Regions from separate parts of the Chroococcidiopsis sp. [FACHB-1243] genome, predicted to be linked through region 3. Evidence: riboswitches for the same ligand, from Rfam matches in the RefSeq annotation. Region 3 holds a riboswitch; each other region holds the start of a gene.
The links. Region 3 has a riboswitch for cobalamin ahead of H6G17_RS15375 (sirohydrochlorin chelatase). Riboswitches for the same ligand answer to the same signal wherever they lie in the genome.

Region 1 (3,275 bases), on a different contig from region 3:
AGCAAGTCTTACAGTTTGTCGGATTGATAATTGTTTTGAGTTCTGTCATGTGGGTAATCCGCATGGTATCGCGGATTGCCCTGTTTGGTGCGGGACGACAAGTCGAATTTGACTTGAAACAAAAGCTATTTCAACATCTTCTGAAGCTGGAACCTACCTATTTCAACACAAATACAGCGGGAGATTTGATCAACCGCGCTACGAGCGATGTCGAAAATATTCGGCGGTTGGTCGGTTTTGCAGTGCTGAGTATTGTCAACACGATCTTTGCTTATGCGTTGACGCTACCTTTCATGTTGCAAATTAATGTCGAACTGACTCTTGCTGCTGTAGCAATTTATCCAGTGATGTTGATCGTGGTACAGTTATTTAGCGATCGCCTCCGTAACGAACAAGCAGAAGTCCAAGAGGAACTATCTGACATTAGCGAATTAATTCAAGAAGATATGAGCGGGATGGCATTAATTAAAATCTACGCTCAAGAAACAAACGAACGCCTAGCTTTTCGGCAAAGTAATTCTAGGTTATTAGGGGCAAATTTAAAACTCGCCAAAACTCGTAATACTTTGTTTCCCCTAGTTGGAGGTTTTTCTTACGTTAGCCTGCTCTTATTATTGTGGTTTGGAGCGGGAAAAATTGCAAATAACAGTTTAAGTGTTGGTGATTTTATAGCACTCATACTTTATGTCGAAAGACTCGTTTTTCCCACCGCTCTACTTGGGTTTACAATTACAGCTTATCAAAGAGGAGAAGTCAGTATCGATCGCGTTGAATCTGTTCTGGCTGTCAAACCTCAGATTTACGATAGACCTGACGCGATTTCATTACCAAAAGAAGAGATAAAAGGAGAGTTAACAGCACGCAATTTGAGCTATACATATGCTGGCTCTGGTACACCATCATTACAAAATGTCAGCTTTTCTATTCAGCCAGGAGAGACAGTCGCAATTGTAGGACCAATTGGTTCGGGAAAATCGACATTAGCAAATGCTTTACCTCATCTTTTAGAAATTGATCCAGGACAATTATTTTTAGATGGGCAAGATATTACTCAAATTACATTGAAAGATTTACGCCGCGCGATTGCCTACGTACCACAAGATAGTTTTCTCTTCAGTACCACGATTAAAAATAATATTCGATATGGCGATCCGCTCGCAGAACAATCTGATGTAGAATACTGCGCCAAGCAAGCTCAGATCCACCCTGAAATTCTCAATTTTCCACAGCAATACGAAACAATTGTGGGCGAACGAGGGATTACCCTTTCCGGTGGTCAAAGACAGCGTACAGCGCTTGCTAGAGCTTTGCTTGTCGATGCTCCGGTACTAATTTTAGACGATGCCTTATCTAGCGTTGACAATCAAACTGCAACAGCGATTTTAGATAATCTTTCCACAGGAACCGATCGCAAAACTGTGATATTTATCTCTCATCAGCTATCAGCTGCGGCTACTACCGATCGGATTTTGGTGATGGATCGGGGTGCGATCGTTCAATCTGGGACACATGAAGAACTAGTTCAAAAACCAGGTTTATATCAAAATTTGTGGAACCAGCACCAATTACAAGAGATTTTGCAATAAACCCGAACTAGTTGTAGTAGAACGCGCCAAAAGCCAGTGCAATAATGATGGGGATAATAATTGGCAGAGCAACTATCAATCCCCATTTACCAAACCGAATTTCTTGACCGTCAGACTTTAGCAGTGCAATGACACCCGCAGTTCCCATCACAACCCAGATACAACCAAAGACGATGAAAATAGCGAATTGAGAGTCTTCCATATAGTTGTCATTGGTCATTAGTCATTGGTAAGAGCGGAATTTCTATAATGGCGATCGCAGGCTAGCGAAACCTAACTTTTTCAGTTGAACACAATAGTAACAGTTTTGCCTCTCTCTCAGGATGCGATCTGATGGTATGATGAAGCCCTCAGTTAAATCGGTTCTAGCAGGGAGCAGCTGCTAGAGGTAATGGGGAAAGTTCGGTGTAAGTCCGGCGCTGTCCCGCAACTGTAAATCTGTTGTCATTAGTCATTAGTCACTGGTCATTGGTAAATACAAATGACTAATGACCATTGACTAATGACACTCTAAAGTCAGAATACCCACCGATAGAAATTGTTTAACTCACATCCTTCGCGAGGTACGGATGATGTCTAAAGTTTTGATGTCTCAAATTTTGCAACTATTTTGGCGCTACTTAGGGTTAATTGCAACCGCTTTGACGATCGCATTTTTTGCCATACCCCAACCAGCTTATGCCCATCACGCGATCGGTGGCAAGACTCCAGTAAATTTATTTGAAGGTTTCTTGTCAGGACTGGCTCACCCTGTTATTGGTTTAGATCATTTAGCTTTTGTCGTGGCAATTGGATTACTTGCTGTCGGACAACGGCGCGGTGCTTTAATTCCGGCTGGGTTTGTCGTGGCGGCGATGTTAGGGACGATTATTCACGTCTTCCAGATCGATTTACCTGCGGCTGAGGTGGCGATCGCAGTTTCTGTTATTATCTTTGGGGCAATGCTGTTGTGGCGAGATCGTCCTCATTGGTTGGTAACATTGGGGTTGGGTGCGATCGCGGGATTATTTCATGGTTACGCTTACGGAGAAGCTATTATCGGGGCGCAAATGTTTTCTCTATTTGCTTACTTGTTGGGTTTTACTCTAATCCAATATGGTGTAGCTTTAGTTGCCTTTTTAGTAGGGAATTTAGCATTGCAGAAATCTGCTAATTCTAGTCCTTCTTGGTTAAGATTATCTGGTTTAGCAATCTGCGCGATCGGTGTGGTGTTCTTGACTTCTTCGGTGATGGGTTAAAAGTTAAGTAGTCAGCTAGCACTCAATACAACTGCCAAAGTAGAACTCCAGGGATTTCAGTCGTAAATGAATTGACCCTGCGAGTCTACTACATTTACGTGTTTCTTAACATCTGTCTGAATGGAGCTTTCAAAACAAGATAAAGTGGGATTGTCAGTTATTAAAACTATACAAGAGGTGGGGCTAACAGCGATTAGCACCGCAACAGAACTTGGAACCAACTCCATTCACATTAGAGGTAGGCGGAATGATGGGGTTGAAATTATTGCTATCGTTAGTTCAGAAGGGAGAACGTATTATGGAGCCTTGGATTGACCTGAGTTCTCTAAGCAATAGTGAGTTATCTGCGCTAGAGCAACAAATTTTACAGGAACAATCTCGACAGGTAATGAACGATTCCGATCTCATTGTAGTGGAACCAGACGCATCAGAAGAATCTCATCGAGAAGCG
Region 2 (3,275 bases), on a different contig from region 3:
CCAGTTGCATCGGCAGTACCTTGATAGGCAAAGGCAAGCCAATTGTCCTCAAGCTGAGTCGCTTGAATCTTCAAAAATACGTCAGCTACTGGCTGGCTAGTTTTGGGATCGATGACATTGACTTGGAAGTTTGCAGGTTGTCCGACTGTGGCGCTGACATCTCCAGACAGGCGCAATTGGAGTCCCCCAGACTGTATTGTACTTGGTTGCTCTGACGATGGTGCAGGTTCACTCATGTGGGACATGGGCATAGACATTCCCGACTGAGCAATTTCAGCACTAACGTTGACAAATAATAAGGCAGCGATCGCTACCACTATTGCTCCACTCAACAATAGTCGTACCCGTTGCGGTGCAATTTCTCCAGACTGGAGTTGCTGCCGTTCGCCGATCGCTAAACCGCCGACTACCCCGACAATTAGTAAAATTGCAACCAGGATGCCAAGGTTACGATATTTCAGCCAGTTCTCCGGCACAGTGAGCGTGAGAGTTTGCTTAAACGGGCTAAAGGCATTCTCAAGCGTTGGAGTCACATTGACTAGTAGCTGGTAAGTACCGCGAATCGGTAGCATCTGCTGAATTTGCAGCTTGCCTTTGGGTGCTACTGCTGCCATTTCCAGTAACTTTGTTCCCTCTACTATGGGGAAATCTGTTGTGAACCAAGGATTTTTAGGTGGAGTGAAAATCGTCAAGCCAATTTTGACATTTTCCAAAGGTTGCCCAGATGCATCTAACACTTGCAACTTCAGTAGCGCTGGAGATTGAGGTTTAGTTGCTTCAGCTTCAAAGGGAAAAATCGGGTTGACTCCTGGTTCAGTTGTCAGTCGCACCTTTGGCTGTGCGACTTGAGAAAATCCAGCTAAAACATAAAGAACTATACTCACCAGGCAAATAGCACTAATGAGGGCAGATAACTTGAATTTTGGCATTTCGATTGGTGAATTTCTCTGAAGTGGATGCCTATTTAAGCTTTAATGGCAACTAATTATCAAAGTATGGTGACGTAGAGAATGCACCCGATCGTGAACTGCGGGATAAGTTGTAAAATACACAGTCCAGAGAATTAAAGCGCACAGCGAAACGTAGAGACTCGCTTGCACAGGTGTTGACAAAGTGAAGCGTAGCGCTTGATCCCGAACAGAAGCAATTGACCGAGCCGTCATCACGTACCTCGCAGATGAGTTAAGGGCATTAAAAGTCTCGGCGGGCATCCTGGCTGGGAGTATGAGTGGGATACTCCTTCACAGTTGCGGGACAGCGTTGGGCTTGCACCAAACTTTCCCCGTTACCTCTGGTGACTGACCCCCACCAGAACCGACTTAGTAATCAGACCTTATCATACTTTCTGTCTCACTAACCCAGCATACGACCATGAACTGTTTAAATTAGCATTGTCAGAGAGTGAGAAAGGGAGAGAGGCAAATTATAAAGCGTGACGAGGTGGATTGTCAAACAAATCAGTCGAGTTTGCCCAACAAAACTCACCGCTACCACCGTAATTAGTGTTTCTCCAATCCCATAACCTTTCTATCACGTTAGCTAGTTTTTAACTCTCTTCAACTAAACACCCGCTTTGATTTAACAACATTCACAGTCTACTTTGGAGGAAGGCTTTGCCTACACACCCTGCGGGAACGCTTGTACGCATGGTAGAGCATGACGCTACCACCTAGCACCAGCAAAAACAGCGTTAACCAATCTCCCCAACGCACGTACAGCGTCTAAGTTTGCCGTCGATAAATCGTTGCTGCGTGCAGTTCGTATGCGTTCAGTTGAGATATCCACTTAGTTCTACCGTGGGGAGCGATAATACCAGAATATCCGGTATTAGTAGCTCTTACAGCCCATCGATCGGTTTCAAACGCTGGCATTACATCTTGGGCATGGTGTTGGGCAGGCATTGCTGGGCTGTAATGGGCATTATTAGCAGCACTGAGGATAAACAGCCCTCCGGCAGTTGCCTGATACCGGAAATGCTGAACAAAGGCAGATTCGTAACAAATACTGGCGATCGCTCGACCGAAAGGTGTGTCAAAAAGCTGGCTCGGCTGACCAGCGATTGTGCGAGCATTCAAAGGCGACAGCTACTCGATCGACTTCCATAAAAATTGCTCAAAAGAAATATATTCCCCTATTGGTACTGACTTTACCTTGTTATAGCGAAAGTCTGACCGCCGCCCGTAACAGTAAACAGACTATTGGTAATGCTGTGCACGCTAGTCGCCTCAAACTCCTCAGGTATTCAAAGCTTAGGCAAGGACTTGCGATCGCTGTGGCTCTTGCCCGTTGCTTGATAACAGTCTTAGACTTTCAGCGATCGCTGTAGTTGCTTGAGGCAACTGTCCTAGTTGCTGACAAGCCAACGAAATGTTGCTTACTTGATTTAGCATATCTCTTTGGGCTTGGTGAGCTTCTGCTGCTTGTTGCCAAACTGTCAGTGCTTTGAAAAAATTTCCAGCTTCGTATAGTTCTCTGCCTTGCTGCAACAGTTGCGGTATATTTAGCAAGTTTTTGACGTTGGGAGGATCTTGACTCTTCACTCGTAGCTAAGGGGATTAAGATTGTGAGGACGGGTTACACCATTAGCAACACCAAAAATTTACCATTAGCTGTGAGGTCTCAGATGAAACAAAAACAATCCACTCCCTGGTTACAAAAAAGGTTGTGTCTTACTATGGCAAGTGCTGCTGTTGGGGCAGTGGTAACTGCTTATCCGACAGTAGCAGTGTTGGGGATATCGGCAGGTGATGCTCCTATCAGCAATCCTCAAGCTGTTGCTCAAAAACCTGACGCAATCGCTACTAAACTAGTAACTGTGTATCGCAGTCCCTCCTGTGGATGCTGTGGTGGATGGATTGATTACATGAAAAAACAAGGCTTTCAGACAAAAGACTTGCTAATTTCTGAAATGGGGGCAGTGAAACAAAAGTACAAAGTGCCTGACAAACTGACATCTTGCCACACGGCGATTGTGGATGGATATGTCATCGAAGGACACGTACCAGCCAGTGATATTAAGCGCCTGCTTAAAGAAAAGCCAAATGTAGTAGGCATATCTGTTCCTCAAATGCCTGTAGGTGCTCCTGGCATGGAAGCAGGGGATCGCAGAGATCCATTCACCGTGTTCTCCTTTGATAAAAAGGGCAAACCTAAAGTCTTTAACAAGTATCCATCCTCCTGAAGCAGATTTCTGCCAAAAAAGCTTTTGTGAGAGAGTAACTTCACTTAAGCCTTTTGGCAGAGATAAAAGATTCTCTGCGATTGAAGCGAACAGT
Region 3 (3,275 bases):
ATTTACCTTCACAAAAGTTTCGCGTAAAATCCCATCTGGGTCGATGAGAAAACTATGGCGCATCGAAACAACACCAATCCACGAACCGTATGCTTTACTCACTTCCCCTGTGGTATCTGCAAGCAGAGGAAATTTTAACCCTTCTGAATCGCAGAATTCGGCATGGGAATCGATAGAATCAGCACTCACGCCAATAATCTGAGCATTTTTGTCAATGTACTTGGGTAAGTCTTGTTGAAAGCGTTTGGCTTCTAGGGTACAGCCTGCTGTAAAGTCCTTGGGATAAAAATAAAGTACGACCCACTGACCGCGCAAGTCGGAAAGGGAAACTTCTCCATCTCCCGTATTGGTAGGTAGGGTAAATTGTGGTGCGGGTTGGTTCACTGGTGGTAGTTTACCCCCAAGCGCTAAGGCTGGGGTAGCAAAATGACACCAAACCAAAATAGACAGGCAACACGCAAAAACAGAGGTTAAAAAAGTTCGACGAAATATCATGATGTCAACTGCAAGTCCAGTTAACATAAGTTTACATTAGTCCTCGCTGCGATCGGCATCCGCAGGTAAAGATGGTTCCACATGAGATGCAGGTGGTGATTCTGGTTCTGATGTGATGCTCTCAATATATTGGCTATCGAGCAGAAAAGTACCGCGATCGAACCGGACGACCCAATATCCCCCAGGACGGCGATCTGTAACTATCCCTTCTTCCCGCAGACGAATTGTATCGGGAGGACGCAGCATCGGCATCGGCTCGGCTGTTTTAATGTAAGGTGGCAAGGCGACAACTCGGACTGTTTCGCCTATGGTGAATTCTTTCGTCATTGGTAATTGGTAATTGGTAATTGGTAATTGGTAATTGGTCGTTGGTCATGAGTCACTAGTTATTCACAAATGACAAATGACGGATGACTAATGACTATAGGCACTCATACTTTGACTTCTGAAATATGCGTAAGTGCGTTACGCGACGCGATCGCACACCCTACTGTACTAATAACCAACCATCATTACCCATTACCTATTACCAAATCCATTATGGAACTTGCCAGATTTTTTGATGATAGTCTACCGCATTAGCGTAAGGATCTACAGGCGGGTGGTGATGGTCGTGGTGATGATGGTGATGGTTGTCGTGGGTGTGGCTATGAGAATGCGTGTCACCTGCTACAGCTGCTAGGCGGAATTTGCACATCTCGCAATTCATCTGGACTTGACCTAAATGAGTTTCGATTTCTCTTTCTCTGAGAATGCTAAATAGGAGCGGATGCAGTCCTATTTCTGGCAAACAGGCGATTTCAATTTGGGGATACTTTTGTTGCTGTTGAGCTGCGACATCAAAAATCTTTTTAACTAGCGTACCCGTAAAGAGAAAGTGAGGTAGAATAACAATCCGTTTGGGTTGATAGAGTAAAGCGCGTTGGAAACCTGCTTCTAAGCGCGGGTGCGTGATGCCGATAAAGCAGGTTTCTACAGTAGAATAGCCGCTACCTTCCCAGAGAATGCGGGCGAGCTTGCAAGCATCGCCATTGGCATCAGGATCGCTAGAACCGCGACCGACAAATAATAATACGGTATCTGCACGCTCAATTTGAGGATGGTCTATGTCTGCCAGACGCGATCGCCACAAATCGAGAATTCCGGGCGTAATGCCAAAATGCCGTCCGTAGTAAAATTTAAGCTGCGGATGTCTGGCTCTAGCGCGATCGAGTTCGTTCGTTACATCAAATTTGTTATGCCGTGCGGCAAACAGTAAAATTGGCAGCACGGAAATTTCTGTAAAACCCTTCTCTACGCATCGATCTACCCCTTCCTGAATTGTTGGTTCTGTCAGTTCCAGAAAGCAGGGTAGAACTGGTCTAGAGGTATCTAAAGCTTGGTATGCAGAGGCAAAATCTAGCAAGCTTTGCCGTCCAGCTTCATCTCTAGTTCCATGACCGATCAGTAATAGAGGACGCTGTAGCGGCAGAGGTGGTAATTGCAAAGAGATATCTTCCAACGGAGTTAAATGGCGATCGCTAAGCATTGAGATTCTAGCTCCTTTCCCGTGCGACGCAGGAAATAGCGTGAGCGGATAACAGCACAGGCATTCTGGCTTACTATTCGTCATCGTTCATCTGTTATCAGTCATTTGCAGTTAGAGCAACAAATGACTAGTGACAAATGACAAGCGACAAAATCATTTACAGCTGCGGCACAGCCTCGGACTTACACCGATGTTTCCCTATGCTATTACAGTTCACTTGTGCCTAGATATCTTAACTGATTTGACCTACAACAAAAATACTGGGGGAGGGGTTATCAGTGACCAGTGCGTAGCAAAAGGTTTATTAATTCCGAATTCCGAATTCCTTAGCGATCGCCTCTTCGTCCCTTCCAGCCTCGTTCTTGTCTCATTTGCTGTAGTTGTTGTTGCTGTTCTGGGGTTAATACTGCGTCAAACTGAGATTTGGCAGATTGACGAATTTGTTGCATTCTATTTTTCTGCTCTGGAGTTAGGTTGAGAGAAGCTAACGCTTCGCGGCGGCGTTGTCTGCTTTCTCTAACGGTTTTGAGTTGTTCCCTCTGTGCTGGTGTCATGACTGCTTCGATTTGAGCGCGGGTATTGCGGCGGATTTCGGCAATTTTATCTCTTTGTTCCTGAGTTAACCCCAGTTTTTCAAATCGAGGTGGAATTTTATCTTGAGCTTGGGCGATTGTTTGTGACGCGGAAGTTTGCGATCCAGGTGCGATAGGTTCAGCTTGAGCTGCTAGCGGTACGGTGGCAATACTCAAGGCGATCGCGCTGGCTAACACAGGAATATGTTTAAATTGTCTGGTGATGAATTGCATGGTAGCGTTCTCTGGCGTTTCTAAGATTTGATATCACCATCATAAAAATCGAAAAACCGCGATCGCCTGTAGAGAAAGTAACGAATATAACTATTACTTTAGTCATGATGGTGAGGAGCGAGGAGAATTTTGTAGAGACGATACATGTATCGTCTCTACACTGACAACTGACAACTGACAACTGACTCCATTGGGTGCAGTCCTGCGGTAGTCTAGATCGAGTGACTCAGATTTAAGCTATAAATGCTGCTTTAGTATGTCCTCCAACGCCTCACCCACGGTCTCCAGCCCTGCCCGCACAATTCGCATTGGTTCGCGCAAGAGCCAGTTGGCTTTAGTTCAAACTTATTGGGTGCAAGAACAACTGCAAAAAGCTTTTCCAGATCGCACTTTTGAAGTCCACACCATGTCTACTCAAGGAGATAAAATTCTCGACGTTGCCCTTG

Region 1: it holds a riboswitch for cobalamin, as region 3 does, so the genes downstream of both, H6G17_RS20490 (HupE/UreJ family protein) here and H6G17_RS15375 (sirohydrochlorin chelatase) in region 3, are expected to answer to the same signal.
Region 2: it holds a riboswitch for cobalamin, as region 3 does, so the genes downstream of both, H6G17_RS29445 (CbtB-domain containing protein) here and H6G17_RS15375 (sirohydrochlorin chelatase) in region 3, are expected to answer to the same signal.

Annotation. Positions count from the first base shown of each region.
Region 1 covers NZ_JACJQX010000028.1:40,279-43,553, forward strand. The annotation lists gene H6G17_RS20480 (ABC transporter ATP-binding protein) at 1-1,586, shown strand, start outside; gene H6G17_RS20485 (hypothetical protein) at 1,594-1,788, opposite strand; cobalamin riboswitch at 1,930-2,134, shown strand; gene H6G17_RS20490 (HupE/UreJ family protein) at 2,156-2,824, shown strand; gene H6G17_RS20495 (hypothetical protein) at 3,036-3,275, shown strand, end outside.
Region 2 covers NZ_JACJQX010000067.1:414-3,688, forward strand. The annotation lists gene H6G17_RS29440 (hypothetical protein) at 1-929, opposite strand, end outside; gene H6G17_RS29445 (CbtB-domain containing protein) at 972-1,211, opposite strand; cobalamin riboswitch at 1,185-1,334, opposite strand; partial or broken gene H6G17_RS29450 (nitrilase-related carbon-nitrogen hydrolase) at 1,725-2,209, opposite strand; gene H6G17_RS29455 (hypothetical protein) at 2,250-2,540, opposite strand; gene H6G17_RS29460 (DUF411 domain-containing protein) at 2,624-3,181, shown strand.
Region 3 covers NZ_JACJQX010000019.1:6,170-9,444, forward strand. The annotation lists gene H6G17_RS15365 (peroxiredoxin) at 1-495, opposite strand, end outside; gene sipA (regulatory protein SipA) at 532-822, opposite strand; gene H6G17_RS15375 (sirohydrochlorin chelatase) at 1,034-2,023, opposite strand; cobalamin riboswitch at 2,061-2,263, opposite strand; gene H6G17_RS15380 (Spy/CpxP family protein refolding chaperone) at 2,350-2,829, opposite strand; gene H6G17_RS34140 (hypothetical protein) at 2,804-2,935, opposite strand; gene hemC (hydroxymethylbilane synthase) at 3,086-3,275, shown strand, end outside.